DNA from 2 places in the Bradyrhizobium sp. RDI18 genome. Region 1 is predicted to be linked to the other one. Evidence: riboswitches for the same ligand, from Rfam matches in the RefSeq annotation. Region 1 holds a riboswitch; the other holds the start of a gene.
The links. A riboswitch is a leader RNA that binds a small molecule or an ion and turns the genes downstream of it on or off. The one in region 1 is predicted to bind cobalamin.
Positions count from the first base shown of each region.

Region 2: it holds a riboswitch for cobalamin, as region 1 does, so the genes downstream of both, metE (5-methyltetrahydropteroyltriglutamate--homocysteine S-methyltransferase) here and metE (5-methyltetrahydropteroyltriglutamate--homocysteine S-methyltransferase) in region 1, are expected to answer to the same signal.

Region 1 is NZ_JBICRN010000006.1:716,210-721,613, forward strand. Features, by position in the region: gene ACFXS9_RS04390 (helix-turn-helix domain-containing protein) at 1-442, shown strand, start outside; gene ACFXS9_RS04395 (cold-shock protein) at 968-1,171, opposite strand; partial or broken gene metE (5-methyltetrahydropteroyltriglutamate--homocysteine S-methyltransferase) at 1,323-3,637, opposite strand; cobalamin riboswitch at 3,739-3,934, opposite strand; gene ACFXS9_RS04405 (hypothetical protein) at 4,095-4,313, opposite strand; gene ACFXS9_RS04410 (DUF6925 family protein) at 4,328-4,525, shown strand; gene ACFXS9_RS04415 (hypothetical protein) at 4,522-4,785, shown strand.
Region 2 is NZ_JBICRN010000008.1:6,088,808-6,094,211, reverse strand. Features, by position in the region: partial or broken gene ACFXS9_RS38430 (ribonucleoside-diphosphate reductase subunit alpha) at 1-1,518, opposite strand, end outside; cobalamin riboswitch at 1,631-1,851, opposite strand; cobalamin riboswitch at 1,985-2,199, shown strand; gene metE (5-methyltetrahydropteroyltriglutamate--homocysteine S-methyltransferase) at 2,312-4,687, shown strand; gene ACFXS9_RS38420 (hypothetical protein) at 4,732-4,932, shown strand; gene ftsH (ATP-dependent zinc metalloprotease FtsH) at 5,003-5,404, opposite strand, start outside.

The DNA.
Region 1 (5,404 bases):
TTTGCCTGGCGACGTGTTCGGGCTGGAGTCCAGCACCAAGCACCGCCTGGCCGCCGAAGCCATCATCGACAGCACCGTGCGCCTGGTGAAGCGCCGCAGCCTCGAACAGGCGGCCGGCACCGACGTCCGGGTCGCCCACAAGCTCTGGACCATGACGGCTGATGACCTCAAGCGCGCCGAGGAGCACATCCTGCTGCTTGGTCGCAAAAGCGCGATGGAACGAGTCGCCAATTTCCTCCTGGAGATGGATCGCCGCCTTACGGTGGCCGGCACGATGGCGCTCCCGATGTGCCGCCGCGACATCGGCGATTATCTCGGGCTTACGCTGGAAACGGTATCACGTGCCCTGTCGCAATTGAACGACGAAGGCGTGCTGGGCTTTTCCGGTGCCCGCCAGATCGTCCTGCGCAACCGCCAGCGCCTGCGCAACATGGATGTCTGATCGGCCTCATATGGCCAAGCCAAGTCGAGCGAATTCAGGTTGGCCGATGTAAATAAGCAGTCGCTCCAACCTGAAACGTTCCGGCGTGTTGACGAAGATCAAGGCATGCCGGTCGTGAGGCCAAAACAATGCGCAGGCTATAGATGTCGCCAAACGAAAGTTTTTGCGAGATGCATGTCGTTCGCAATTAGACGTTGCATCCGACCGGCTCGAGGTAACGGGAGCGCAGCCGACGGGAGATCGCAATTAAGCGATCGCCGCCTCGCCTCCGCCCGCCTGGTCCGCGAGCAGGAGCTTGATGTTGCACCGCCTGCCGAGACCTGGCCACCTACCTTGCGAGGTAACCGCTAATGCCTGTCAGAAAATATAAGGACTATGCTCGGTCCTGATGAAAAGGCGTGATTGCGGGGCGACTGGGATTGCGGGTTCATGGAGTGGGAGAAGCTAGAGGCGCTTTGGAACGCCCGCGATGATAAGAAAGCCTTCGTATGGCGGCCGGGAATGAATCTGCCCAAGTCTCTATGATCAACCAATCACGACCTTTTCGGCTCGACTACGTCCGGTCCTGCGGTCTACACCGATTTCATAGCTGACGCGGTCTCCTTGCTTGGGCGTTACACCGGGCAACAAGCTGCTCACGTGGAAGAATAGGTCTTCACCGCCGGTATCAGGCGCTATAAAGCCGAAACCCTTATCGTCCTTAAACAGCTTCACCTTGCCTTGGGGCATGTTCTTCTCTCCGAATCACATAAATTAACAGTGTATCAGATCATTAAACTTGACAGACCTGCTCGCCTCAAGTGATTTGCGGAATTAGGATTAGCTTTAGTGCGCCAGCTCCGCCGCGTTGAGCCGTGATAGCAATGCAGCCGGCAATTTCTCACGACGCCGCCCGCAATTCACGGGCAGCGGCGACCATATTGATGAGCGCGGGACGCACCTCATCCCATCGGCGCGTTCTCAGGCCGCAATCGGGATTGATCCAGAGCTGCGCATCGGAAAGCCGCTGCCGCGCCAGCGCAATGAGGTTCTTCATCTCGGCCGCGTCCGGCACGCGCGGCGAATGGATGTCGTAAACGCCGGGTCCGATCTCGTTCGGATATTTGTAGCTCTTGAAGGCGTCAAGCAGTTGCATCTTTGACCGCAACGTCTCGATCGAGATGACGTCGGCATCCATTGCCGCGATCGCATCGATGATGTCGTTGAACTCGGAATAACACATATCGGTGTGGATCTGGGTCTCGTCGGCCACGCCCGACGAGCAAATGCGGAAGCTGTCTACGGCCCAGCCGAGGTAGGTCTTCCATTGTGACTTGCGCAGCGGCAATCCTTCTCGGAGCGCAGCCTCGTCAATCTGGATCATCATCGCGCCGGACCTCTCGAGGTCGATCACCTCGTCACGGATCGCTAGCGCGATCTGACGGCATGCTTCGCTCCGTGGAATATCATCACGGACGAACGACCAGTTCAGGATCGTCACCGGTCCTGTCAGCATCGCCTTCAGTGGCTTCTTGGTCAGCGATTGCGCGTAGCGCCACCACTCCACCGCCATCGGCTTCGGCCGGGAGATATCGCCAAACAGGATGGGCGGCCGGACACAACGCGAGCCGTAGGACTGAACCCAACCATGCTTGGTGAATGCGAAGCCGGACAGCTGCTCGCCGAAATACTGCACCATGTCATTGCGCTCGAACTCGCCATGCACGAGAACGTCGAGACCGATGTCTTCCTGCCAGCGCACCGCGCGTGCCGTCTCCTCTTTGAGAAACTGCTCGTATTGTGCGTCGCTCATCGTTCCCCGCGCATGGGCCGCGCGGGCGTTGCGAACTTCCGCCATCTGCGGGAACGATCCGATCGTCGTCGAGGGAAATGTCGGCAATCCGAACCGCGCGCGCTGAACCTCGGCGCGCCGGGCGAAAGAACTGCGACGGCGCCGCATGCTATCATCGATTGCAGCCATTCGCTTGGCGACGTTCGCATTGTGAACGTTGGGCGACGTTTCGCACGCGACGGCCGCGCCTGCTGAGGCCGCAAGTACATCCGCCGCTTCCTCCCAGCCTTTAGCCAGCACGCCTCCCAACGTTGCGAGTTCTCCGATCTTCTGGACGGAGAAAGCAAGCCAGCTTTTCACGTCGGGATCGAGATCGGTCTCGAGATCGAGGTCGATCGGGACATGAAGCAGCGAGCATGAGGGTGCAATCTGCACGCGGTCCTCGCCAAGCTTGCGACGGCAGGTTCGAACCGGTCGAGCACCGCTGGAAGGTTCGAACGCCAGACATTGCGGCCATCGACGACGCCGAGAGAGAGGACAATATCCCTTCGAGCGTCGGCGACAATCGGGCTCAACTGCTCTGGGGCGCGGACCAGGTCGATGTGAAGGCCCGCAACCGGCAACGTCAAAGCGGTTTCCAGGTTGTGGCCGATCGTTCCAAAATGGGTAGCGAGCATGATCTTGAGGTCGGGAACCTTCTTGGCCAAGTGGGCGTAGGTCCGGCGCAGCGCGTCGCGTGTAGCGTCGTCGAGGTCCAGGACCAGACATGGCTCGTCCAGCTACACCCACTCGGCGCCCCTTAGGGTGAGTTCGCGGAGAACATCTACATAGACCGGCAGCAGCCTATCAAGGAGCAACAGCGGATCGAATGCAGGATCTGCGCTCTTGCCGAGCTTCAGAAAGGTGACCGGACCAACCAGCACCGGGCGCGTCTGACAACCCAGGCTTTTCGCCTCTTCATACTCCTCGATCGGCTTGCGAGAGGAAAGCGTGAAGGTCTGGTCCTTGTGAAATTCCGGCACCATGTAGTGATAATTGGTGTCGAACCATTTGGTCATCTCCTGCGCTGCGGCGCCGTGCTCGGCGTGACCGCAATTCGCATCATGGTCATCGCGCTGTGCGCCCCGTGCCATCGCAAAGTAGGTCTTGAGCGAAACAGGGCCTGCGCTCCAACCGTAAATTTCCGGAATGGCACCGACCATCACGCTGACATCGAGCACATGGTCATAAAGCGAGAAGTCGTTTGAAGGAATTACGGTTACGCCGAGCGATTTCTGCCGCGCGCGAAGCGCAGCCGCAGCCTCAAGAAGCTGCGTTTCGTCAGACTTTCCGGCCCAATAGCTCTCGAGCGCGAGTTTGAGTTCGCGGCGCGGACCGATGCGCGGCGTGCCGAGGGTAGCGACAGGAATCGAGAGAAGAGACATAGCTTCAACCCTATGTTGGGAGCAAAGGCCATGGCGGACGCGTGCAGAAAAAGCCGCCGAAGCGGCAACTGCTTGGCGCACCACCGGGACACCCCGCCCGTGGACGAATATGTTGTCGGGCCAGGTCTCCCGGCTCGCGGGTCGTCGCTGCTATCCGGCCTTCCCGAAGCCGCGTCGCTTCAGTGACTTCTATTGGACAGCGGCTCGCCGCTTACAGTTGCGGGGGCAGCGCCGGCATCGCACCGGCTTCCCTCTTAGCTCCGGATCAATCCGGAGAGCCTCGACATCTCCGATTACCTGCAAGAGGGGCCGTTCCGTTCGGTTCTCGGGAGCGATCGTCTGGACAACGGAGGCATCTAGCGCCTCGTCGTCGTGCGGCCCGATCGTCGCATAGAGTTCGGCGCGCGTCTGGATTCGATCGACAATCTTGTGGGTGCCGCGGTCGCGCGATCGCAGCTTACAGATCTTCCTGCGCCTTGTTAGCCACCCGCAGCGCAGACACCGGCCAGATCACCATTGAATAGTTACCTCGAATTCTGCCACCGCAAAGCAACGGCGTCTTGCCGAAGGCGGTCATGTTGGCGAGCAGCGGCACGCCCGGCATCCGCTCGGCAAAGGCAGGAACATTTCCGCGGTGTTGAGCGCGCCGGGAAAATCGGTAGGCGCCCGCCTCCAACTCTGCACGCGCTTATGTGCTGTATCGCGAGGCACACCCATATCTTTGCCGAAAGTACCGTCGCATCGCCGTACCCATGCAGTGACGTAGCCATTGCCCGAGGGTTGCCCACCTGCGCGCATCTCTATCCCCTGCATCCGCTCCGCGACCACCTTGGCCAAAAACGCCCGTTCAGGCATGACTGCCGCATCACCTTTCAGGCCCTTGCTTGAAAGTTACGGGCAACCCCGATCTCGTGGCCTTCGAGCGGCATGTCATCCATTCCGTCGTCTGCGGACTTGAACCATCCACCGTCGCACTCCGAAACGACCATTTTGCCTGCGCCATATTCCGCGTGACGCTTCGCCAGGTGCAGGCCTTGGAGCAGACATCGGCAGTGCTTGCGGCTTGGCTGTCGGCCTGGGACGAGCTCGGTCCGGTGGACGCCGACGACCCATCGATGCGCTACATTGACATTCCTATCGGCCTGTAGCTGCTCAAGATTCTGAATTCGCAGTGTACTTTACATACAGACTATAATAGATCACCGAAACCCGTGACGAGTGTCGCCGAGATGACCATCCCCCCTGAACAACGAAGGGAAACGGTGACCTCCCTAGGCATCCGGGCTTATCGCGGTAGACCGACCGATGCGTTGAGCTGCACGCTGCGTCCAGTTGATCATCTTTGCACAAAAGATGCGACACATGCGCAAAAATCACCGCCAAACGGCGCAAGAACTCGAGTATTCGATCATTTGTTCGCGCGACTAGAGACGACTAAAAGGGCATCTCTTAACACTGATGTTCTCACAAGCTTGGAGCTCTCGGTGAGTGATCGATCTACTCATCTCGATGCTCCTTCAGCGGCCCCTTGGGGCGTTTCCTCCCTGACTTGGCCGCGCGTAACATTCGCGCGGCCTTTTTTCTGCCTCCAGCAAGAGATTGACTTGCAGGATTCAATGGGCTTTGAACGCAAAAACGCATGGTGCGAGTAGGTTCCCGCGCAGATCCAGGGTCATTAGCCCCTTGGAAGAGTTGTTCGTAAATGCCGGCGTACGGTCACCCATCCAATTTTCGATTTGATTTCAAGAATAGGACGCCTCCGCAAGG
Region 2 (5,404 bases), on a different contig from region 1:
CGGCGAGAACAGAGTCCATTCGCCGTCGGCCTCGACGCGCTGCATGAAGAGGTCGGGCACCCAGTTCGCGGTGTTCATGTCATGGGTGCGGCGGCGATCGTCGCCGGTGTTCTTGCGCAGGTCCAGAAATTCCTCGATGTCGATGTGCCAGGTTTCGAGATAGGCGCAGACCGCGCCTTTCCGCTTGCCGCCCTGGTTGACGGCGATCGCGGTGTCATTGGCCACCTTTAGAAACGGCACCACGCCCTGGCTTTCACCATTGGTGCCCTTGATGTGCGCGCCGAGCCCACGCACGCGGGTCCAGTCGTTGCCGAGCCCGCCGGAGTATTTTGCGAGCAGTGCATTGTCCTTGACCGACTTGAAGATGCCGTCGAGATCGTCCGCGATGGTGGTGAGGAAGCAGGACGACAATTGCGGCCGCAGCGTGCCGGAATTGAACAGCGTCGGGGTCGAGGCCATGAAGTCGAACGACGATAGGAGATCGTAGAACTCGATCGCGCGCGCCTCGCGGTCGATCTCGCGGATCGCCAGCCCCATCGCGACGCGCATGAAGAACGCCTGCGGCAGCTCGATACGGTTGCCGCGCACATGCAGGAAATAGCGGTCGTACAGCGTCTGCAGACCCAGAAACTGGAATGCCAGGTCGCGCTCCGGCTTCAGCGCCGCGGCAAGCTTTTTTAGATCGAAGCGCGCCAGATCGGGATCGAGCAGCTCGGCCTTGATGCCGGCCTTGATGTAGGCTGGAAAGCACTCGCCGTAGCGCTCGGCCATCTCGGCCTGCGACGCGCTGGTCGGCGTATCATGCACGAACGACAGCACTTCGGTGCGCAGCTTGTCGAGCAAGAGCCGCGCGCTGACATAGGCGTAGTTCGGCTCCTGCTCCACCAGCGTGCGCGCGGCCATCACCGACGCCAGCGCCAGTTCGTCCTCGCTGATGCCGTCATAGAGATTGCGCTGCGTCTCCGCGAGCACCGCCGTGGCGCCGACGCCCTCGAGACCGGCGCAGGCTTCTTCGATGATCAGCGTCAGCCGCGCGATATCGAGCGGGACCTGCGCGCCACTGGCCAGCGTGACGCGTAACGAGGGCTTCCCCGATGGCCGGGTGGCCTTCACGTCCTGTCCGGCACGCTGGCGCGTGCGTTCCTCGCGATAGAGCACATAAGCGCGCGCGACCTTGTGGTGCTCGCTGCGCATCAAGGCAAGTTCAACCTGGTCCTGCACGTCCTCGATATGAAAGGTGCGGCCCTCGCTCATCCGGCGCGACAGCGCGCCGACGACTTCGGCGGTCAGTTGCTCGACGATTTCATGCACCCGGCGGGAGGCCGCCGCGCCATGCCCCTCGACCGCGAGAAACGCCTTGGTCATCGCGACCGAAATCTTGCTCGCGTCGAATTTCGAAACCGTGCCGTTGCGGCGAATCACCTGCATCGGCGGCTGCGCTTCCGAGGCGACAAGCGATTCGGGGCGCAGACGAATGAATGGAGCGGCGTTGGCTTCGCGATCGAGAGAGAGTGACATCAAGAGACCCCGTAGTTGTGTTGGGGCCGGATGTCAGAGGACGCTACAGCTTTAGCCCACGCGAAAACGCGGGCATGAATCTGCAAGCGCCGCCGGGACACCCCGCCCGTGGACGTTTTTTCGGCGTCGCGGCAGGTCTCCTGGCTCGCAGGTCGCTGTTGTCCCCGTGTCTTCCCGATGCGATGCCGCATCAGTGACGTCAGATTCGGAAACAACTCACTGCTTACAGTTGCGGGGGCAGCGCCGGATTTTCGCGGCTTTCGCGCGATACACCGGCTTCCCTCTTAGCCACCATGTGTTGGGCCATGGCGGACCGTGACGGCTATATCTGGTGTTATTCGGATGCGGCTGTCAATGGGGCGCGCGGGCGATGTGCAAGAATTTCGGCGACGGAACCCCGCGGCTGTGAACAACAATGACAAGGCGCCGGTGAATGTCGCCGAGTTGACGCGCCTGCCGCGTTGCCGATAAGTGGACCAGTCGTGGTTCTTCGGGAGACGTTCTTCCGAAGCTAAGAGGGAAGCCGGTGCGGCCGAAAAGCCAAAGCCGGAGCTGCCCCCGCAACTGTAAGCGGCGAGCCGCTGTCCAACAAAGTCACTGAGACCTCGCAAGGTTTCGGGAAGGCCGGACAGCAGCATTGACCCGCGAGCCAGGAGACCTGCCTCGACAACATACACGTCCTCGGGCGGGGTGTCCCGGTGGTGCGGTTGCGATTTTCCGCGCGCGCTCTGCCGTTCGCGAAAATCCAGACGTGTCACTTCGGCCTTTGCCCCCAACTTTTGGGGTTAAGCCAATGTCTTCTTCCAAAGCTACGTCTACTTCCACCATCTCCACTTCTTCACTTCGCGTTGCCTCCCTCGGCACGCCGCGCATCGGTCCGCGCCGTGAGTTGAAATTCGCGCTGGAGAGTTTCTGGTCGGGCGCAACCGACGAGAAGGCGCTGATCGAAACCGGCATCGGGCTTCGCGCCGCAAACTGGGCGCGCCAGAAAAAGCTCGGCGTCACGGTGATTCCGTCGAACGATTTCTCGTTCTACGACCAGGTTCTCGACACATCAGTGATGGTCGGCGCGATCCCGGAAATCTATCGCTGGAGCGGCGGGCCGGTCTCGCTTGCGACTTACTTCGCGATGGCCCGCGGCACGCAAGGCAAGCCGCATGAGGCGAATTGCGGCCATGCCAGTCACGGGCATGACGATGCGCACGGCGTGCCGGCGCTGGAAATGACAAAATGGTTCGACACCAACTACCACTACATGGTGCCCGAACTGACGAAGGATCAGAAATTCATCCTCGCCTCGCGCAAGCCGATCGAGGAATACGAGGAAGCCAAGGCGCTGGGCTATCAAACCCGCCCCGTGCTGGTCGGCCCGGTCACGTTTCTCAAACTCGCCAAGAGCAAGGATGCCGGCTTCAATCCGCTGTCCCTGCTTGATCGCTTGCTGCCGGTTTACATCGAGGTGCTGCGCGAACTTGCCTACCGGGGCGCGGAATGGGTACAGATCGACGAGCCGTGTCTCGTGCTCGATCTTGATATTGTCGCCCAGCAGGCGTTGCATTATGCCTATGCGGAGATCGCGAGCGCAGTGCCGCAGCTCAAGATCATGCTGACGACCTATTTCGGCGGTCTCGGCGCCAACCGCGACACCGCGCTATCCCTGCCCGTCGCCGGCCTGCATCTCGACCTCGTGCGCGCGCCGGAGCAGATCGACGACCTCGCCGGATTTCCTGATGACCTCGTGCTATCGCTCGGAATCATCGATGGCCGTAACATCTGGCGCGCGGATTTGAGCCGGCTTCTCGACCAGCTCGAGCCCGCAATCGCCAAACTCGGCAAGCACCGTGTGCAGATCGCCCCCTCCTGCTCGCTACTGCACGTCCCGATCGATCTGGCGCTGGAGACCGGGCTCGATCCCGAAATCAAGGGCTGGCTCGCGTTTTCGGTGCAGAAGCTCGAGGAACTGGCCACGCTCGGAACGGCACTCGCCGATGGCCGCAGAGCAGTCGAAGCCACGCTGAAAGCCTCGAACCAGGCGGCGACCTCCCGCAAGACCTCGCCGCGCATTCACGACGCGAAGGTAGCGGCACGCGTTGCCGGCATCAATGAACCGATGCGCTTCCGCTCCAGCATCTTCGCTGAACGCGCCACCGTTCAGCGCGAGCGCTTCAACCTGCCGGCGTTCCCGACCACCACCATCGGCTCGTTCCCGCAAACCGCCGACGTCAGGAACGCCCGCTCCGCGCACGCCAGGGGCGCCCTGACGGACGAAGCCTATAAGCTCTATCTGCAGAACCAGACCGCCCGCACCGTGCGCTGGCAGGAAAATATCGGGCTCGACGTGCTCGTGCATGGCGAGTTCGAGCGCAACGACATGGTGCAGTATTTCGGCGAACAGCTCGCAGGCTTCGCTTTCACCGCGCACGGCTGGGTGCAATCCTATGGATCGCGCTACGTTCGCCCGCCTGTGCTGTTCGGCGACGTCTCGCGCCCAAAGCCGATGACGGTCGAGTGGTGGCAATATGCCCAGTCGCTGACGAAAAAGCCGATGAAGGCGATGCTCACCGGCCCTGTCACCATTCTGAATTGGTCGTTCGTCCGCGACGACATTGCGCGCAGCGAAGCCTGCCGGCAGATCGCGCTCGCGATCCGCGACGAGGTTACCGATCTCGAAGCGGCCGGCGCCGGCATGATCCAGATCGACGAGGCCGCGCTGCGGGAGGGCTTGCCGCTGCGCAAATCCGAATGGAAGGTTTATCTCGACTGGGCCGTCGACGCCTTCCGCCTCTGTTCGTCCGGCGTGCGCGACGAGACGCAGATCCACACCCACATGTGCTACTCGGAGTTCAACGACATTATCGGCGCGATCGGCGCGATGGACGCCGACGTGATCTCGATCGAGACCTCGCGCTCGAAGATGGAGCTGCTCGATGCGTTCAGGGATTACCGCTATCCGAACGAAATCGGCCCCGGCGTCTACGACATCCATTCGCCGCGCGTTCCCGAGATCGGCGAGATGACCGGCCTGCTCAAGCTGGCGCGACAGCGGCTCTCCGACACGCAGATCTGGATCAACCCGGATTGCGGACTGAAGACCCGCAAATGGGAGGAGGTCCGACCCGCGCTCGCCAACATGGTGGCCGCGGCCCGCGAATTGCGGGCGCTGGCGTAACCTGCCCGCCCCGTCTCTCATCAAGGCAACTCAAGGAGGACGTCATGCGCTTCTGGATCGAATGCACGCGATTTGAGACGGGGCAATCTACCCACATCAACATTGCCCTCGTCGGCAGCATGTGGCGCGACGGCGAGCGCACGGTGCTCGCCTTTGTCGGCGGCGATGGGCAAAAGGTCGAAGTGGTCGAGACGCCGGAACACATTCTGGCCGTACACCTCGGGGCGCCGGCCGCGGCGCCATGAAGGTTCGAAACAAGCACAAAAAAAACGCGGCGTCACCGCCGCGTTTTCGTCGTTCAGAATTAAGCGCCGCTTACGCCTGGGGCTGCGGCTCCAGACCCGGGTCCGGATCGGGACGCGGGCGCGGCTTGCCGGCGGGCGGCACGGCGGAAGTGCGCGGCGTGCTCGGCTCGAGCACCGACTCGCGGTTGGGCTTCTTGCCCTTCAACAAATCGATGATCTCGTCGCCCGTGAGCGTTTCGAACTCGAGCAGGCCCTTGGCCAGCATCTCGAGATCGTCGCGCTTCTCGGTGAGGATTCGGGTGGCCTCGTTGTAGCCTTCCTCAACCAGCCGCTTGATCTCCTTGTCGATCTTCTGGACGGTCGCTTCCGAGGCATTTTGCGTGCGCGACACCGACATGCCCAAAAACACCTCGTCCTGGTTTTCGCCGTAGGACACGGTGCCGAGCTCTTCCGACAGGCCCCAGCGCGTCAC